One region of the Microbacterium xylanilyticum genome, then DNA from elsewhere that is predicted to be linked to it. Evidence: predicted binding sites of a transcription regulator. Region 1 holds the regulator's gene; each other region holds the start of a gene.

Region 1 (5,860 bases):
GCGGTCGTAGAAGTCGCGGTCGCGCTCCTTCATGCGCTCGTAGAGCGGGATCTGGAACTCGTGCATGATGCGGTAGGGGAGCGAGGCGAAGATGAGGTCGGCCTTCTCGGTCGTCACCCCCGCGGCGAGTGCACGCTCCGAGTACAGATCGCCGAGGCCGATGTCCATGAGCGTGTCGCTCTTCACGATGTGCGTGGAGGAGCGCTGCACCATGGTGACGTCGGCGCCGTGCTCCCACAGGGCGCCGCAGATGTCGAACGCGGAGTTGTTGCTGCCGATGATCACGCAGCGCTTGCCCGCGTAGGCGTCGGGTCCGGGATGCTGCGAGGAGTGCTGCTGCTCGCCGCGGAACACGTCCTGGCCCTCGAAGCGGGGGATGTTCGGCTTGCCCGACATGCCGGTGGCGAGCACGAGCTGGGTGGGGTGGAGCGTGAGCGGCTGCCCGTCGCGCTCCACCTCCACGGTCCAGGTGCCGGTCGCCTCGTCGAAGGCGGCACGGGTCGCGACGGTCTTCGACCAGTACGGCACCTCCATCGTCTTCACGTACGCCTCCAGCCAGTCGCCCACCTTGTCCTTGGGGGCGAAGACCGGCCAGTTCTCGGGGAACTTGATGTAGGGCAGGTGGTCGTACCAGACCGGGTCGTGCAGGCACAGCGACTTGTACCGGCCCCGCCACTGATCGCCCGGACGCGGGTGCTTGTCCACGACGAGCGCCGGGACGCCGAGCTGACGCAGCCGGGCGCCGAGCGCGATGCCGCCCTGCCCGCCGCCGATCACGAGCACGTAGGGCTGGGTGTCGCCGCCGAGGGACGCCTCCTCCGCCTGGCGCCGCTCCAGCCAGGTGACGCGATCCCGCCGGGCGCCGTGCTCGGCCCCCATCGGGCGGCGCTCGCGCAGCGGCTCCTCGTGCCCGGTCAGCTCGAAGAGGGTGGTGAGCAGCGTCCACGCCTTGGGACCGTCCTGGTCGATGAGGCGCACCAGGCCGCGGCCCCGTCCGACCGCGGTGGAGAACTCGAACCACGCGGTGGTGACGCCGTCCGCCGTCTCCGCGGGCTCCGTCAGGCGGAAGTCATGGGGGTCCGTGCGATCCAGCGTCGCGGTGAGGAGCTCCGTGACGCCGTCGCGGTTCTCGGTGGTCGTGATGTTCCAGGTGAAGGACACCAGATCCCGCCAGAAGCTGGTCGTCGCGAAGAGGTCGGCGGCCGCGGCGATGTCACGCGCGGCGAGCGCCTCCTCGAAGGCGGCGAACCAGGCTGTGGCGGGATCCGCATCCGTGAGGGCAGGGGCGGCCGGCGACACTGCGGGCCGTTCATCGAGCTGAGTCATGGTGACAGCACACGCCCGCCGGAACCCGGTGGTGAAGCGTTGCACGATGTTGCAACCGGACGCAGCGTTCGGCGCGCTACGCTCCCGGCCATGGCGACGACGCCCGACCTGGCCGACCTGGCGCGCAGTCTCGTGCGCGTGCACGACGCGGTGCTGTCGGGTGCGGCCCCGCCGGAGCGCCCGCGGGAGCTGGTGGCGCGCTCATGGCGGCGTGCGCTCGAGTTCGGCGTCGACCCGGAAGGACGGGGCCGGCGCGACCCGCTCGGGCCGGCCGAGGTCGAGGCGCGCCGGCGGGACTCTCGGCTCGCGCTCGTGCTGGACGATCTCCGCGCCCCGCTGCTGGCGGCGGCGGATGCCTCCTCGTACCTCGTGGTCGTCACGGACGCCGATGGCGTCGTGCTCTGGCGCAGCGGTTCGGCACGGGTGAAGCACCAGGCGGACGCGCTGGGCTTCACCGAGGGCGCGGTGTGGACCGAGGACGCCGTGGGGACGAACGCCATCGGCACGGCGCTGGCCGAGGCGGCTCCCGTGCAGCTGTTCTCGGCCGAGCACTTCGAGAACGCGCAGGTGCCGTGGTACTGCTCGGCAGCGCCGATCCACGACCCGATCGACGGCCGCCTGCTCGGCGTCGTCGACGTGAGCGGCCCTGCGCTGACCCTGCATCCCGCGATCCGGGCCCTCGTGAGCGCTTCGGCGTCCCTGGCGGAGGCACGCCTGTGGCGCCGGCACGGCGAGCACCTGGAGCGGCTGCGCACCGCGGTGCAGCCGCTGCTGGCCGCGGCGAACGAGCCCGTGCTCGTGGTCGACGACCATGGCTGGGTCGCCGTGCAGCGCGGGGTGAGCGTCGGGCCCCGGATCGACGCGCCGCGGGCCGACCGCGCGATCGCTCTGCCCGGACTCGGCCTGTGCGTGCCGGAGCCGGTGCACGGAGGGTGGATCGTGCGGCCCCGCGGCGGCTCCGCGACCGTCCGCGCGACCCTGGACCTCACGGCGCCGCAGGCCGTGCTGGAGGTGTGCTCGGCGCAGTCGTCCTGGCGGACCGCCCTCGGCGCGCGCCCGGCTGCGCTGCTGGCGGCGATCGCCGAACACGGCCGTGCCGGGGCGTCGGCGGAACGGCTCAGCCGGGTCGTCTACGGCGACGGAGCCCACCAGGTCACGGTGCGCGCCGAGATCTCCCGGATGAAGCGGTCCCTCGGCGCGCTGATCACCGCGAGCCCCTACGCGATCGCCGACGGTGTCGTCCTCACCGTGTCGCGCCCCGGCCGCGCGTAGGCGCGCTCAGACCGCGCGCAGGACCGCGACGACCTTGCCGAGCACCGTGGCGTCGTCGCCGAGGATGGGCTCGAAGGCGCTGTTGCGGGGGAGCAGCCAGACGTGGCCGTCGCGACGGCGGAACGTCTTCACGGTCGCCTCGCCGTCGAGCATCGCGGCGACGATCTCGCCGTTCTCCGCCGTGCCCTGCGAGCGCACGACCACCCAGTCGCCGTCGCAGATGGCCGCGTCGATCATCGACTCGCCGGAGACCTTGAGCATGAACAGGTCGCCCTTGCCCACCAGCTGACGCGGCAGCGGGAAGATCTCCTCGACCTGCTGCTCGGCCGTGATCGGCACTCCGGCGGCGATGCGGCCGACCAGCGGGACCAGCGCCGCATCGCCGACGGCGGGCGCGGCATCGGCCGGGTTCTCCGCGGACATGCCGGGCAGGTCGATCAGCACCTCCATGGCGCGCGTCTTGCCCGGGTCGCGGCGCAGGTAGCCGCTCAGCTCCAGCTGTCCGAGCTGGTGCGTCACGCTGCTCAGCGACTTCAGGCCGACGGCGTCGCCGATCTCGCGCATGCTCGGCGGGTAGCCGTGCCGGGCGATCGAGGTCTGGATGACCTCGAGGATCGCCATCTGCTTCGCACTGAGGCTCTTGCGGCGCCGCGTCCGCGGGGCCTCGGAGCCGGGGGTCGCGCCGTCGCTCATGCCATCTCCTTCGTGTGCGTCGTGCCGTCTCGGATCCGGTCGATCCGCCCGAACTGCGGGCGGCGGTTCGAATGTCGGTGGTCCGTGATGGGGTCTCGGTATCGAAACCGTATCCGAGATCGGGTCGGAATCGGTAGATCTGTTCGAGCGTGTCGGCGAAGTCGGCGAAGCCAATTTCGAAGAATGCTTGACAGATGTTCGAACTCGAAAGTAGTTTCGGAACGTAGGTTCGCCTCTCCAGAGGCCCGGAACCCCGGATCCTCACACAGAGGACCGGGATCCGGGGAGAGGCGGACCCGCACCACACAGAGGAGAAGCACCATGAGCAGCATCACCTTCGCCGGACCGGTCCCCGCCACGCGCCTGCGGATCACCGCACGCGGACGGCGCGTGCTGGCGGCGCTGGTCGCGCTGCCGGTGGCGGGCGCGATCGCCTTCGCGGCGCTCAGCGGCGGCACGGCCCTCGCCTCGGCGCAGCACACGGCCGCCGGCACCTTCTCGACCGTCACCGTGCAGCCCGGCGACACGCTGTGGTCGATCGCGGGCGAGGTCGCGCCGAACGACGACCCGCGCGACGTCGTCGCCGAGATCTCGAAGCTCAACCTGATCGACGGCGGCGTCATCGAGGTCGGCCAGCACCTCGCGATCCCGGCGCAGTACGGCGCCACCGGGCGCTGATCCGTGCTTCGACGGAGCTCAGCAACCGCCGACATCTGTGCCGGGCCTCACAGCCGCGCCGCCTAGCATGGCAGGGTGACTGTCTCGCTCGATGACTTACCCCTTCGCGACGACCTCCGCGGGCTGCGCCCGTACGGAGCCCCGCAGGCGCCGCTGCCGGTGGCGCTCAATGTGAACGAGAACACCCATCCGGTGCCCGAGCAGGTGGCGAGCGACATCCTCGACGAGGTCGCCGTCGCACTGCGCGACGTGAACCGCTACCCGGACCGGGAGTTCACGGAGCTGCGCACGGCGTTCGCCGAGTATCTCGGCCACGACCTCCAGGCGGCGAACATCTGGGCGGGCAACGGCTCCAACGAGGTGCTGCAGCACATCCTGCAGGCGTTCGCCGGACCCGAGCGGACCGTCTTCGGGTTCGCCCCGACCTACTCGATGTACCCGCTGCTCGCACAGGGGACCGGCGCGACCTGGATCGCGGGCACCCGGCACCCGGATTACGAGATCACCGTCGAGGAGGCCGTCGCCCAGGTGCGACAGCACGACCCCGACGTGATCCTTTTGTGCGCGCCGAACAACCCCACCGGCACACCGCTTCCGCTCGAGGTGATCGAAGCGGTGTACGAGGCCGCGCGGGGGATCGTCATCGTCGATGAGGCTTACCAGGAGTTCGCGCCGAAGGACTCCCCGTCGGCGCTCACCCTGCTCGACGGGCGCCCGCGGCTCGCCGTGTCCCGCACGATGAGCAAGGCGTTCGCCTTCGCCGGGGCGCGGGTCGGCTATCTCGCGGCGGATCCCGCGTTCATCGACGCGCTCCGCCTGGTGCGCCTGCCGTACCACCTCAGCGCGCTCACGCAGGCCGCGGCCCTCGCGGCGCTGCGCAACGCGCCGATGATGCTCGCGATGGTCGACGAGATCGTGGCGCAGCGGGACCGCATCACCGCCACGCTCGAGGCTCTCGGCTACACGCCGCACCGCTCCTGGTCGAACTTCGTGCTGTTCGGCGGGGTCGCCGACCCGGCAGCCACCTGGCGCGCCCTCTACGACAAGGGCGTGCTGATCCGCGACGTCGGGATCCCGAACCACCTCCGTGTCACGGCCGGCACGGAAGCGGAGACCACCGCGTTCCTGGACGCGCTCGCCTCGATAGGATCGCCCTCATGACCGCTCGCACCTCCCGCCGCACCCGCTCGACGTCCGAGTCGACGATCGAGCTCGAGCTGAACCTCGACGGGACCGGTCAGAGCCACATCGACACCTCGGTGCCGTTCTTCGACCACCTCCTCACGGCGTTCGCGAAGCACTCGCTGACCGACCTCACCGTCCGCGCCTCCGGGGACACCCACATCGACGCCCACCACACCGTGGAGGACGTCGCGATCGTGCTGGGCCAGGCGATCCGCGAGGCGCTCGGCGACAAGAGCGGCATCTCCCGGTACGGCGACGCCCTGGTGCCGCTGGACGAGGCGCTCGTGCAGGCCGTCGTCGACATCTCGGGGCGCCCGTATCTCGTGCACGAGGGGGAGCCGGCCGGCTACGAGCACCACCTCATCGGCGGCCACTTCACCGGGTCCCTGGTGCGGCACGTGTTCGAGGCGATCGCGTACAACGCCGCGCTCACGATGCACGTGCGGGTGATCAGCGGCCGCGACCCGCACCACATCGCCGAGGCCGAGTTCAAGGCGTTCGCCCGCGCGTTCCGCCAGGCGAAGGCGCTCGACCCGCTGGTGGTCGGGGTGCCGTCGACCAAGGGGGCGCTGTGACCGCGCCCGCCGAGGGGCGCCGCCCCACCGTCGCCGTCTTCGACTACGGCTCCGGCAACGTCCACTCCGCGGTTAAGGCGCTGATCCGTGCGGGCGCCGACGCGGAGCTCACCGGAGACCGCACCGCCGCG
Region 2 (5,860 bases), 740 kb from region 1:
GATCCGCCTCGAGGTGCGCGACGGCCTCCTCGACCGTGGCACCGGGGAGGATCTCATTCGCGATCGCGGTCTGCTCGGCGACCATCCGGGCGAGCTCCTCGCGCCCCCACTCGTAGGTCTCGTCCAGGTCGATCGTCGCGCCGAGGAAGCGCCGCGAGGCCAGCGCGTACAGGTCGCGGCCGACCGCGTCCTGCTCCCCTGCGACGGGGGCGAGCTCGGCGCTGAGGAACGAGCGCAGCGCGTCGTAGGCGACCCGCGCCGCCGCCGAGCGGTCCGCGAGGTCGCGGGCCAGGCTCGCCGGCAGCTGCCCCTCCTCGGTCGCGGCGTCGGCGACGAACGCCGTGAAGAAGCCGTCGTCGGCGGTGTAGCGGCCGATCTGCGTGGCGACCTCGACCACCTGGCGACGTGCCGGGACGACGCCCTTCGCGATCCCCTCGCGCAGCGTCTCGACGTACCCCTCGAGCGCAGCCGGGATCGCGCCGAGCCGTTCGGCGATGACGCTCCAGTCGTCGGCGGTGGCGGTCGGCATGAGGTCGAAGGCCTGGCGCACGTCCTGGGCCGCGGACGCGATCACGTTGAGGTCGCGCAGATGCCACTGGGCATCGTGCTGCTCGATCGCGAGCCGGAGCTCCGCGGAGAGGTCGGTCTTCGTGACGCGGTCGATCTCGTCGACCGGCTCCTGCGCGTCCAGCTCTGCGAGCACGCGCCGGGTCTCGGCGATCGCGTACTCGTGGCCCGCGGGGCTGAAGTCGTCGAGACGACCGTTCACCTCGTTGCGGCCGATGTAGGTGCCGAGGATCGGCGAGAGCTCGGTCAGGGTGTCGACCCAGCGTTCGGCGATCTGATCGATGGCGGAGGGCGTGCGCGTCGTGGGCTGCTCTGCGGTCATCCCATGATGCTATCCGCGGATCCGGCCCCGCTCCATGGAACGACGCGTCCCTGCCGGGCGGGTCGCGGAGCAGGGCCGGCGGCTCACCGCGCGACTCTCAGTGCGCCGCCTCGTTCCAGTCGGCGCCCCGGCCGACCTGCACGTCCAGGGGCACTGACAGGTCCGCCGCGCCGGCCATGCGCTCGCGCACGATCCGCTCGGTCGCGTCCCATTCCCCGGGTGCCACCTCGACGACGAGTTCGTCGTGGATCTGCAGCAGCACCCGCGACGACATGCCCTGCTCGAGCAGGTCGGCGTGGATGCGGAACAGCGCGATCTTCATGATGTCGGCCGCACTGCCCTGGATGGGGGCGTTGAGGGCCGCCCGCTCGGCGTTCTCGCGGAGCACCCGGTTCGGGCTGACGAGGTCGGGGAACGGGCGCCGACGGCCGAAGATCGTCTCGGTGTAGCCGACCTCCTTCGCGGCGAGCACCGAGGCGCGCAGGTAGTCGCGGACGGCGCCGAACCGCGCGAAGTACTCCATCATGAGCTGCTTCGCCTCGGACTGCTCGATGCGCAGCTGCTTGGACAGGCCGAAGGCGCGGAGCCCGTACACGAGCCCGTACGACATCGCCTTGACCTTGGTCCGCATCGCGGGCGTGACGTCCTCCGCCTCCACGCCGAACACGCGCGCTCCGACGAAGCGGTGCAGGTCCTCCCCCGAGTTGAAGGCCTCGATCAGGCCTTCATCGCCGGACAGGTGCGCCATGATCCGCATCTCGATCTGCGAATAGTCCGCGGTGAGCAGGGTCTCGTAGCCCTCCCCGACCTGGAACGCGCTGCGGATGCGGCGGGACTCCTCCGTGCGGACGGGGATGTTCTGCAGGTTCGGATCGGTGCTGCTGAGCCGGCCGGTCTGGCTGCCCGTCTGCACGTACGTCGTGTGGATGCGGTGATCGGCGCGGATCGCGGTGTCGAGCGACTCGATGATCTGCCGCAGCTTGGTCGCCTCACGGTGCTGCAGCAGCAGGTCGAGGAACGGATGCGGGTTGATCTCCTGGAGATCCGCGAGAACGGCGGCGTCCGTGGAGTAGCCGGTCTTGGTCTTGCGCGTCTTGGGCAGCTCCAGCTGGTCGAACAGCACCTCCTGCAGCTGCTTCGGCGAGCCCAGGTTGACCTCGCGGCCGATGATCTCGAACGCCGCCTGCGCGATGCCGCCTGCGCGTTCGCCCAGCTCGTGCGAGAAGCCGGAGAGGATCTCGTGCGACACGGCGACGCCGGCGAGCTCCATGTCGGCCAGCGTGATGAGCGTGGGGAGCTCGATCTCGCGGAGCACCCGGTCCACGCTCTCCGGGACGTCCGCCCGCAGCGCCGTCGCCACGCGGGCGGTGAACCAGGCGAGCTGCGCGGGAGACGCCCCCTCGGTCTCCGGCACGAGCTGGGTCGGGTCCGCCTCCGGCAGCTTCTCGCCCAGGTAGCGGTCGACGAGGTCGGCCAGCGTCTTGTCCGGGTAGCTGGGGCGCAGCAGCCAGCCGGCGAGGTTCGTGTCGTAGGCGAGGCCGCCGAGACGCACCCCTGCGGTGTGCAGCGCCTTCACCTGGGGCTTGGCGTCGTGGAGCACCTTCGGCGCCGCGGAGGCCAGCCAATCCCCGAGCGCCGCCTTCGCCGCCGGATCCCAGGGCAGCTCGACGAGGTCGTCGCCGTGAGCGAGGCCGAGGCGCCGCGGCAGACCTCCGGACACGGTCACCTCGACGGCGACCTCGCCCGTGGCGCCGGCGAGCCATGCCGGGACGGCCTCCGCCGTGAGCTCGGAGGCGGCGGGAATCACGACGGCCGCGGGCTGCTCCAGCGCAGGGGCGTCCTCGCCGACCGCCTCGAACACGCGCGGCAGCAGCGTGCGGAACTCCAGGCGCGCGAAGATGTCCCGCACCGCCTGTGCGTCGATCGGCCGGGTCGCCAGATCCGCGGGGCCGACCTCGAGCTCGACGTCCTGCAGCAGGCGGTTGAGCTTGCGGTTGCGGCGCACGTCCTCGATGTGCTCGCGCAGGTTGCCGCCGACGACGCCTTTGATCTCGTCGGCGCGCTCGAGCAGCGCGTCGAGCGAACCGAATTGCGTGAGCCACTTCACGGCCGTCTTCTCGCCCACTTTCGGCACGCCGGGCAGGTTGTCGCTGGTCTCCCCGACGAGCGCCGCGATGTCGGGATACTGCTCGGGGCGCACGCCGTAGCGCTCCTGCACCGCGATCGGGTCGTAGCGCTTCAGCTGCGACACGCCCTGCACGTTCGGGTAGAGCAGGGTCACGTCGTCGCTGACGAGCTGGATGGTGTCGCGATCGCCGGAGACCACGAGAACGTCGTAGCCCTGCGCGGTGCCCTGAGCGGCGAGGGTGGCGAGGATGTCGTCGGCCTCGATGCCCTCCTTGGTGAGCACGGGGATCGACATCGCGGCGAGGCAGTCCTGCAGCAGCGGGATCTGACCGCGGAACTCGGACGGCGTCTCCGAGCGGGTGGCTTTGTACTCCGGGTACTCGTCGGTCCGGAACGAGTGGCGGGAGGTGTCGAACGCGATCGCCATGTGGGTCGGCCGCTCCGCCTTGATGAGGTTCACCAGCATCGACAGGAACCCGTAGATCGCGTTCGTGTGCTGGTTGTCCTTGGTGGTGAAGTTCTCCACCGGAAGGGCGAAGAACGCCCGGTATGCGAGCGAATGGCCGTCGACGACCATGAGGGTAGGCTTTGCGGAGTCCGTCACCACTTCAGCCTAACGACAGCGGCGGACATCGATTCGAGGAGGATCCGCGTGACCGACCCGGCCGACACGAGCACCGCGCAGCGCAGCCCCGGCCTGGACTGGGCGGCGGAGCGTGGCATGGGAGCGCTGGCCGAGAAGATGGGCCTGCGCTGGGTCGAGTTCTCCGTCGACCGCTGCGTCGCGACGATGCCCGTCGAGGGCAACACGCAGCCGGTCGGGCTCATGCACGGCGGGGCATATGTCGTGCTCGGCGAGTCGCTGGGATCCATGGCCGCCAACTTGCACGCCGGCCCGGGACGCCTCGCCGTGGGCGTCGACATCAATGCGACGCACACCCGCTCCGCGACGAGCGGAGTGGTCACCGGCGTCTGCACGCCGGTCCACCTGGGACGCAGCATCACGGTGCACGAGATCGTCGTGAGCGATGATCAGGGCCGCCGCTGCTCGACGATCCGGATCACGAACATGATCAAGGACCTGCCCGCCGCACGCTGACGGATGCGCGCTCAGGCGCTGCCGTCGACGGGGTCCTCGAGGATCCGCTGGAAGAGCAGATGATCCTGCCACTCCCCTGCGATGCGCAAGTAGCGCGGAGCGCGGCCGATCTCGGTGAATCCGGTGGCGCGCAGCACCCGCTGCGACGCGACGTTGTGCACGAGCGTCGCCGCCTGCACCCGATGCAGGCCGATGTCGTCGCGCGCCTGCGCGCACACGGCCTGCACGGCCCGGCGCATGAAGCCCCGACCCGACGCGTCCTCGTCGATCCAGTAGCCCAGATGAGCGCTCCAGAACGCGCCGCGGACGATGTCGCCGAGGTTCACCCGTCCCACGATGCGGCCACCGGCGTCGGCCAGCACGAACGCCGCGCTGAGGCCATCCGCGACGCTGCGCAGCGCCTCCTCCACGAGAGCGTCCTGACGCTCCGCGGTGAAGAAGTCCTCGGACCGTGAGGGCTCCCACGGCGCGAGGTGCGCACGGTTGCGCGTGTACGCCGCTGCCAGCTCAGCGCCGTCTCCCGGCAGGAGCGGACGGAGCAGGATCCCGTCGCCGAGATCCACGCCCTTACTTCTTGGGGGCGAGCTGCTCGATGATCGCCTTCGCCACGTCCTGCATGGTCAGGCGGCGGTCCATCGACGCCTTCTGGATCCAGCGGAAGGCCTCCGGCTCGCTGAGGCCCATCTTCTCGTTGAGCAGGCCCTTGGCGCGGTCAACGAGCTTGCGGGTCTCGAAGCGCTCGACCATGTCGGCGACCTCGGCCTCGAGCGTGATGATCTGCTCGTGACGGGCGAGGGCGATCTCGATCGCCGGCAGCAGGTCGTTCGGCGTGAACGGCTTCACGACGTAGGCGAGGGCTCCGGCCTCGCTCGCCCGCTCGACGAGCTCCTTCTGGCTGAACGCCGTGAGCAGCACGACCGGGGCGATGTTGCCCTTGTGCAGCTTCTCGGCGGCGCTGATGCCGTCCAGCTGCGGCATCTTGACGTCCATGATGACCAGGTCCGGACGCAGCTCGGTCGCGAGCTGCACGGCCGTCTCGCCGTCGCCGGCCTCGCCGACCACGTCGAAGCCGTTGTCACGGAGGATCTCGACGATGTCGAGGCGGATCAGCGACTCGTCCTCGGCGACGACGACGCGTCGCGGAGCGGACGAGGCGGGCTGCTCAGGCTGCTGCTCTTCAGTCACGGATCCATCCTATCGGACACGCGTTTCGGTTCACGCGAACCGTGGTGCCGGCGGTGGGACTCGAACCCACACGCCCTTTCGGACAAAGCATTTTGAGTGCTCCGCGTCTGCCATTCCGCCACGCCGGCCCGGATCGACCCTAGCGCATCCCCGGAGACGACGAACGCCGGCCCCGTGAGGGGCCGGCGTTCCGAGTGCGCTCAGCCGTTGTTGGCCTGATAGATCGGCGCCGCGCCGTGCACGGTGTCGCCGACCCGGTGGATGCGCAGGTCGTTCGTGGAGCCGACGATCCCGGGAGGGGATCCGGAGATCACGACGACCTTGTCCCCCACCTCGGCCAGGCCGGAGCCGAGCAGGTGCTCGTCGACCTGGTGGAACATCATGTCGGTGTGCGGCACGAAGTTCACGAGGCTCGTGCGCACGCCCCAGGTCACGGCGAGACGCCGGCGGATGCCGGGGTCGGGCGTGTACGCCAGCATCGGGATGCGCGAGCGCAGCCGCGCCAGGCGGCGGGCGGAGTCGCCCGACTGGGTGAACACGCAGAGGTACTTGGCCTCGAC
Region 3 (5,860 bases), 760 kb from region 1:
AGGACGTGAACATCGTCGACCTGGATGCGATCCGCGCGCAGGTGCATGATCTGCTGAACCCGCCGACGGCGACGCCGACTGCTTCTCCGACGCCGTCGGCTTCCGGATCCGGTTCGCCGTCTTCGGGTTCTGGTTCTTCCGGGCCGTCCGGCTCGACGCCGGCGCCGCACCCGGTCTACACGGACTCGTCGACGCCGCTGCAGTCGGGGAACGTCCCCTGCGTGAACTGAGCCCTGCGGTTCCCGCGTACCCCGCTCTCTGAGCTTGTCGGAGGGACCCGCCCAGCCGCCGCGCACCCCGGTCCCTGAGCCCGTCGAAGGGACCCGCCCAGCCGCCGCGCACCCCGACCCCTGAGCCCGTCGAAGGGACCCCGGCCCGCCCCGGCCGTCGCGCACCCCGACCCCTGACCTCGCCGAACGGACCGCGCCCGGCCCGTTGCGCTCCCGGTCGCTGACCTCGCCGAGGGGACCCGCCCCGGCCGAACACACTCCGGCCCGCCCGGCCGCGGGCCCTTCTCGGGTGCGGTCAGGCGGCGGGGCGGAACCGTTTCGGCGGCGGGTCGATGTCGCCCCACAGGTACCGCAGCGGCAGCCGCTGGACCAGAGTCGTGGCGCTCCCGTCGGCGCCGCGCAGCACGAAGTCGCCAGTCCCTTCGCGGGTGATCCGCCACCCGCCGTGATGCAGCTCCATATGGTGGAACCTGCAGAGCAGGATCCCCCGGTCGATGTGCGTGCGGCCCTGATCGCGATGCCACTCGTCGATATGATGCGCCTCGCAGTACGACGACGGCCGGTCGCACCCGGGCCATCGGCATCCACCGTCGCGCATGGCCAGCCCGATGCGCTGCCTGGGCGTGAACAGGCGCTCCTCCCGGCCCACATCGAGCGGGTTGCCGCAGGAGTCGACCGTCACCACGATCGCACCCGCCTCGCACAGCCGCCGCTCGGCGACCGCGGCAGGCACCACGGTGAGGCCGTCCTCCGCGACCGCCACGCGCCCGAACGCGCCGTCGCGGCCGAGGGTCTGCACGAGCCGAAGACCGGCCTGCCTGGCGCCGAACACCGTCGACGCGTCGGCCAGCACGCCGGCGCGCACCACGTCCAGCAGCAGGTCGTAGGCGAGCTGATCATTGGTGCGGGTGTCCGCGGTCAGGTCGGCTGCGGCGGCCTGCTCGTCCGCGTCGACGAACCGCGGACCACCCCGCCGCGGCCGCAACGCCGCAGCGAAGATCGCCTCGAAGAACGCACCGCCCTCGTCGTCGAACACCATGCTCCCGCGTCGGGTGCCCTCGGCGTCGAGCCACGTGCGGAACGCCCGCCTCTCGTACCGCGCCTGCGCCCGTTCCTCGGCGCCGACCGGATCCAGCAGGTCCCGCACGCACCGGGCGTGTGCGATGAGTTCCTCCACGGTGCGCCTCGAAGCTTCCGCCACCAGCTGGGCCGCCGCGGCCGACCACGCCTCCTCGGACCCCGCGGGCGGCTCGCCCAGCCCGCGACGGATCGCGTCGAACTGCGCCGAGGTGAGGCTCCGGCCCCGCAGTGCCGCGCGCAACGACTCGAACCAGGGCAGCACCGGATCCGAATCCGGCCGCGGCGCCGCCGGCTCGTCCGCACCCTCGAACCCCGGATCTGCTCCAAAGTTCGGCTCCGGCCCCGCATCCTCGCCGTCCGGCCCCGGCCCCGGGTCCCCGCCCTGAGACCCTGGATCCGCGTCCGCCGCACTCTCGGGTTCCGGCTCCGGCCCCTCATCGAGAAGCGCCTCGCCCACGCGCACACGCCGGGACGCCTCCGCCTTGCTCATGCCGCCGAGGTCCTGCATCAGCGACGCCGCCGACCGATGCCCCAGCCGCTGTGCGAGCCCCTCATGTCCCGCCCGCCACGACGACCGCGCGTGGAGCACGCCCGCCTCGATCGCCTGCAGCTGCTCGATCAGCACACCGAGCTCGGCTGTCTCCCCGATCGTCGGCACCAGCTCCTCATCGCTCAACCCGAGGATCACGGACAACGCGTCTTCGAGGCTCGCACCCGCGCCGAGCCGACCCCGGAGGGTGGGGATCAGCGATGCGATCTCGTCGAAGGAAGCCATATCTCATGATCTCAGCGACCACCGACATTCGAACATTTATCCACAGGCTGGATCCTGGGAATGTCCTGTTGACCGGACCCCGGAGCCCGGTCCACATCGTTTGAGAGTCGATCAACCGGTCGCGTCGTAGCCTGTCAGTCGCTGCGGTCGGTCAGCGCGGCTTGGAGTTCGCCGGTTATCGAGCCGAGAACGCCGGCGGAAAGCAGGCCGGGTCCGAGCGGGCCTGAGGAGTTCTCACCGACCGGCGGCAGTTGTTTCAGGGCGGCCCTGGCTGTGCCCGACAGGTGGGCGAGCTGCCAGCGGATTTCCTCGCCGGCGGCGTCCGGATGGTCTGGGGCTGCCAGTCCAGCGGCCTTCGCAGCGTACGCGGCGGCGCCGAGTGCGTGTGCACCCATGTGGGCGACAGCTGCGGCGTGGGAGGCGGCGTGGGCGGCCGCCACTGCGGCGGGAGCGCGAACGTCTCGGGCCGAACGCCCAGCGACGAATCGCCGGCGGATCTCGCCGGCGGTGTCCAGCTCGCCGCGCGAATATGCCCGAGCCCGGGCGATGGCGTCGCGAGGGCGGTCGTCACCGGCGGCTTCCGCCTCGAACACGGCCAGCACCCGCTCTGCACAGTCGGCCGCCCACGCGGCCAGGACCCGCCGGTCTGCCTCGCTCAGCGTCTGGGGCGAACTCATGCCACCACTTTCTCACGCCCTCACAGGCGCACGCGGCTCGGGCTTGAGCAGCGTTGATCACCGGCGGGCGCAGGCAGCGGCAAAGACCGCTGGACCTGCTCCGGGCTGGGCCTTTTCTGGTTGCCATGTCCTTGTCGAGCCTTCCCGCCCAGCATCTGGGCGGCAGGACGCTCACTCGGTCTGGATCAACCGTCAGGGGTCAGGCCCCGCGAATCGATGCCGCCCACCGGGAGCACAGGCAGAGAGGCGAGGTTGTGCACAGGCGCTCCGACGCGACCGCCGGTCGTCCTACGCTGACCTGATGACCGACCCGTCCGACGAACTCGATCCCGGCGACGAGCCCCGGCGCAAGCCCGCCGGATCCGCCGACGACGCCGGATCCGAGCCGAGCGCGGCCGCGGATACCGGAGCCGCCGGCGCGCAGTTCGTGCCGCCATCGAGCCAGCCGCAGTTCGGTCCGTCTGCCCACGAGTTCGCCAGGTGGCTCGTGCATCAGCCCGATTTCACCCCTGAGTTCTTCGAAGACACGATGAACATGTTCGAGAGCATCCTGGTCGTGATGCGCGATGAGGGGCTGCGGCCCGATGTCCCGCAACACATGGAGAAGCTCATCGAGCTGATGTTCGCGGACGACGCGGCAGGAGGTGCGGATCCGGATCTCTTCGACGAGGCGCTGGAGGCGCTCGACGCCTACGTGCACTTCCGCATCGAGAACTCGCGCGACCCGGAGGAGTGGGAAGACGTTCACGACCTCCTCGAGGAAGCCCTCGATGCACGCGACGGCGAGGAGTGAGACGGTCGCCTGGCCGAGCTGTCGTCGCAGGAGGAGGATCCGCTTCCACTGGAAGTTGAGCGAGCGAAGTGGGACGAAACGCCCTGTCTGGTTCCCGCGCCAACAACCCTGGCGTCGGGATCCGCTGCCGCTGTACGTTGATCCTCGTGAGCCGCGCAGCCAAGATCGCCACCGGAATCGGCGCGGCGGTCGTCGTCGCCGGCCTCGTCGCGCTCGCCTACCCCGCATTCGCCGCGATCAGGAGCTTCGAACAGGGGGTCAGCCGCGCGGCCACGGAGACCGAGTCGACCTCCGCGCCGGTCGCCGATCCAACGACGTCCCCGTCACCGACGCCGTCGCCGACCTCGAGCGCCGGCGGGTGCGCGAGCGAGGCATCGCTCCTGTTCGAGTCCCAGGGCGACGCGCCCGTCATCCCGAAGCTGATCAACCCGGAGGCGATGCGCGACAACGGCTCTCGGCCGGGTGCTCGCGGAGAGGTGGTGTGGCACGGCGATGAGATGTTCGCGTACATCGTCGTCCCGAACGACAATCTGATCTCGATCGACGAGCGCCTCTGCTTCGACTTCACGTCGCTGCGCTTCTTCAATCACGTGCTGAGCAACGCGATCCAACCCGGCGCGCAGCTGATCCTTCGTCCGGATCCGACGATCCCGTTCATCCATCCGTACGCCCCTTTCGACGCCGTGGCGGGCACGAACACGGTGGAGTACAACAGCACGATCTATGAGATCGGGGCGGCGGTGCGCACCCACGACCTGGATGCGGCTCGCGCACTCTGGGCGAAGGCGCTCTCCGGTCACGTCTCACCCCAAGCCCAGGCCGCAGCGACGAAGGCTCTGGACGACGGCGACTGGCCGACGCTGGAGCAGCTGTTCCCGTAGCGCGCTATCGGACACTGCTTCCGGGGGCCGTTCACCGAGGTCGTTGAGCGAGGGAGCGGACGAAACGCGGCAACCTCTCGGGCCGGCCTCGCGGGCGATTAACCCGGGTTAATCGCCCTCCCTCGCCCTCGTCACACCGGCGGCACCGGCATCGTTCCCGCGAGCGACCATCCATACTCGTCCACCCCATCGTGCGCGGCTCTGTCGCGTTGTGCGGTGTCAGGATCCGCGTAGAGCAGGCGCACCAGCCCGCGCTGCGGCCACATCCGCTCCGCGGTGAAGGCGTCCTCCCACATGACGAAGCTCCCGCCACCGGTGCGTTCCCGCAGCTCCGCTAGCCAGGCGACGTACTCCGGATCCGCCCGACGTGCCCAGGGTATTCGCCCACCGCCAGCGCCAGCATGTCCGCGATTCCATCAACCTTCGGCTCGGGGAACGGTTCCCATCGGGACGCGTTCGAGTAGCTCAGCACGACGTTGCGCTCTTCCGCGTCGCCCGGCTCCGGCACGAATACGCGGCAACGCCAGTGCCCGGTCGCGTAGAAGTTCGCGTTGATCCGGACGCCCTGCATCCCGCGCTCGTGGAGCAGCGCGACCGCCGCGGTGATAGCGAACTCCGGACGCCGAGGGGACCGAGGATGCATGGGGCGAATGTTGCAATCGTAGGGCCTGGCTACAGCCAGTTGCGAAGCAGCGACGCCGTCATCCAACGGACCCGGCGATCATGCTTGGCGTAAGCCAGTGCGAGATCGACTGGGGCACCCTTCTTCCAATAGAGGCGCCCTTCCAGCGAGACGACTGCGACGGGATCGCCGTCACGCAGCAATGTGAAGAAGTGGCTCAGCGGCTCACCGTAGATGCCCAATTGCTCGATCGAGCGCTGATCCCTCACAGCTGACGGAAATTCACGGATGTGCCCTGGATCGTCGTTCCCATACGCATCTGACGTGTCGAGGAACTCGCAGCGAACATCCCACCAGTGCCCGTCGGTTACAAACAGGTCGAGCGCGCTGGCGAAGAAGCGATATGCCAGGCTGCGTCCGGTTGCCGCAGCGGGTGCACTCGGGACGAAGCCCAGGGCCTCCTCCAACTTCGGCAGGACGTCATAGCGACGTTCGTCCACGGCCGCCCAGTCGATGTTCTTTCCCTCGCCTGCAGGAGCACTCAAGTGCAACGATCCCGCTCGGTTCATGACAATTTGCGGCCCCTCGCGGGTCGCTCCGGGAGACACCTCACGAGGATGAGCGACCCTCAGCACGTCGTACATTCCGCCACCTGGATGCATCTCATACGCGACGAGTTCCGGGTGCCGGCGCACCAATTCCCCCGCAAGCCACCAGGAGTTCGCGACGGTGCGCGCATCGTTAACCGACTTCGCTTCCGAGGACGCGGCGAGGTGTGGCACGGCCTGTGGTCGCAAGGGGT

Evidence for each region. The regulator LexA, encoded in region 1, represses DNA repair genes until DNA is damaged. The targets are predictions, from matches to a motif close to TCGAACANNTGTTCGA.
Region 2: the regulator LexA is predicted to act here: its motif matches at 3,642-3,657, upstream of ACYQ1L_RS09160 (hotdog fold thioesterase).
Region 3: the regulator LexA is predicted to act here: its motif matches at 2,114-2,129, upstream of ACYQ1L_RS16650 (HNH endonuclease signature motif containing protein).

Annotation. Positions count from the first base shown of each region.
Region 1 covers NZ_BAAIEN010000002.1:2,558,669-2,564,528, reverse strand. Annotated here, with positions in the region: gene ACYQ1L_RS12930 (flavin-containing monooxygenase) at 1-1,326, opposite strand, end outside; gene ACYQ1L_RS12925 (GAF domain-containing protein) at 1,417-2,598, shown strand; gene lexA (transcriptional repressor LexA) at 2,605-3,291, opposite strand; gene ACYQ1L_RS12915 (LysM peptidoglycan-binding domain-containing protein) at 3,613-3,969, shown strand; gene ACYQ1L_RS12910 (histidinol-phosphate transaminase) at 4,045-5,130, shown strand; gene hisB (imidazoleglycerol-phosphate dehydratase HisB) at 5,127-5,729, shown strand; gene hisH (imidazole glycerol phosphate synthase subunit HisH) at 5,726-5,860, shown strand, end outside.
Region 2 covers NZ_BAAIEN010000002.1:1,815,935-1,821,794, reverse strand. Annotated here, with positions in the region: gene ACYQ1L_RS09170 (DUF885 domain-containing protein) at 1-889, opposite strand, end outside; gene polA (DNA polymerase I) at 987-3,593, opposite strand; gene ACYQ1L_RS09160 (hotdog fold thioesterase) at 3,738-4,115, shown strand; gene ACYQ1L_RS09155 (GNAT family N-acetyltransferase) at 4,127-4,678, opposite strand; gene ACYQ1L_RS09150 (ANTAR domain-containing response regulator) at 4,683-5,300, opposite strand; tRNA gene ACYQ1L_RS09145 (tRNA-Leu) at 5,343-5,428, opposite strand; gene pyk (pyruvate kinase) at 5,501-5,860, opposite strand, start outside.
Region 3 covers NZ_BAAIEN010000002.1:3,322,655-3,328,514, forward strand. Annotated here, with positions in the region: gene ACYQ1L_RS16645 (LCP family protein) at 1-230, shown strand, start outside; gene ACYQ1L_RS16650 (HNH endonuclease signature motif containing protein) at 526-2,085, opposite strand; gene ACYQ1L_RS16655 (putative immunity protein) at 2,220-2,762, opposite strand; gene ACYQ1L_RS16660 (hypothetical protein) at 3,064-3,555, shown strand; gene ACYQ1L_RS16665 (hypothetical protein) at 3,702-4,436, shown strand; gene ACYQ1L_RS16670 (hypothetical protein) at 4,568-4,732, opposite strand; gene ACYQ1L_RS16675 (hypothetical protein) at 4,771-5,079, opposite strand; gene ACYQ1L_RS16680 (TY-Chap2 family putative peptide chaperone) at 5,109-5,860, opposite strand, start outside.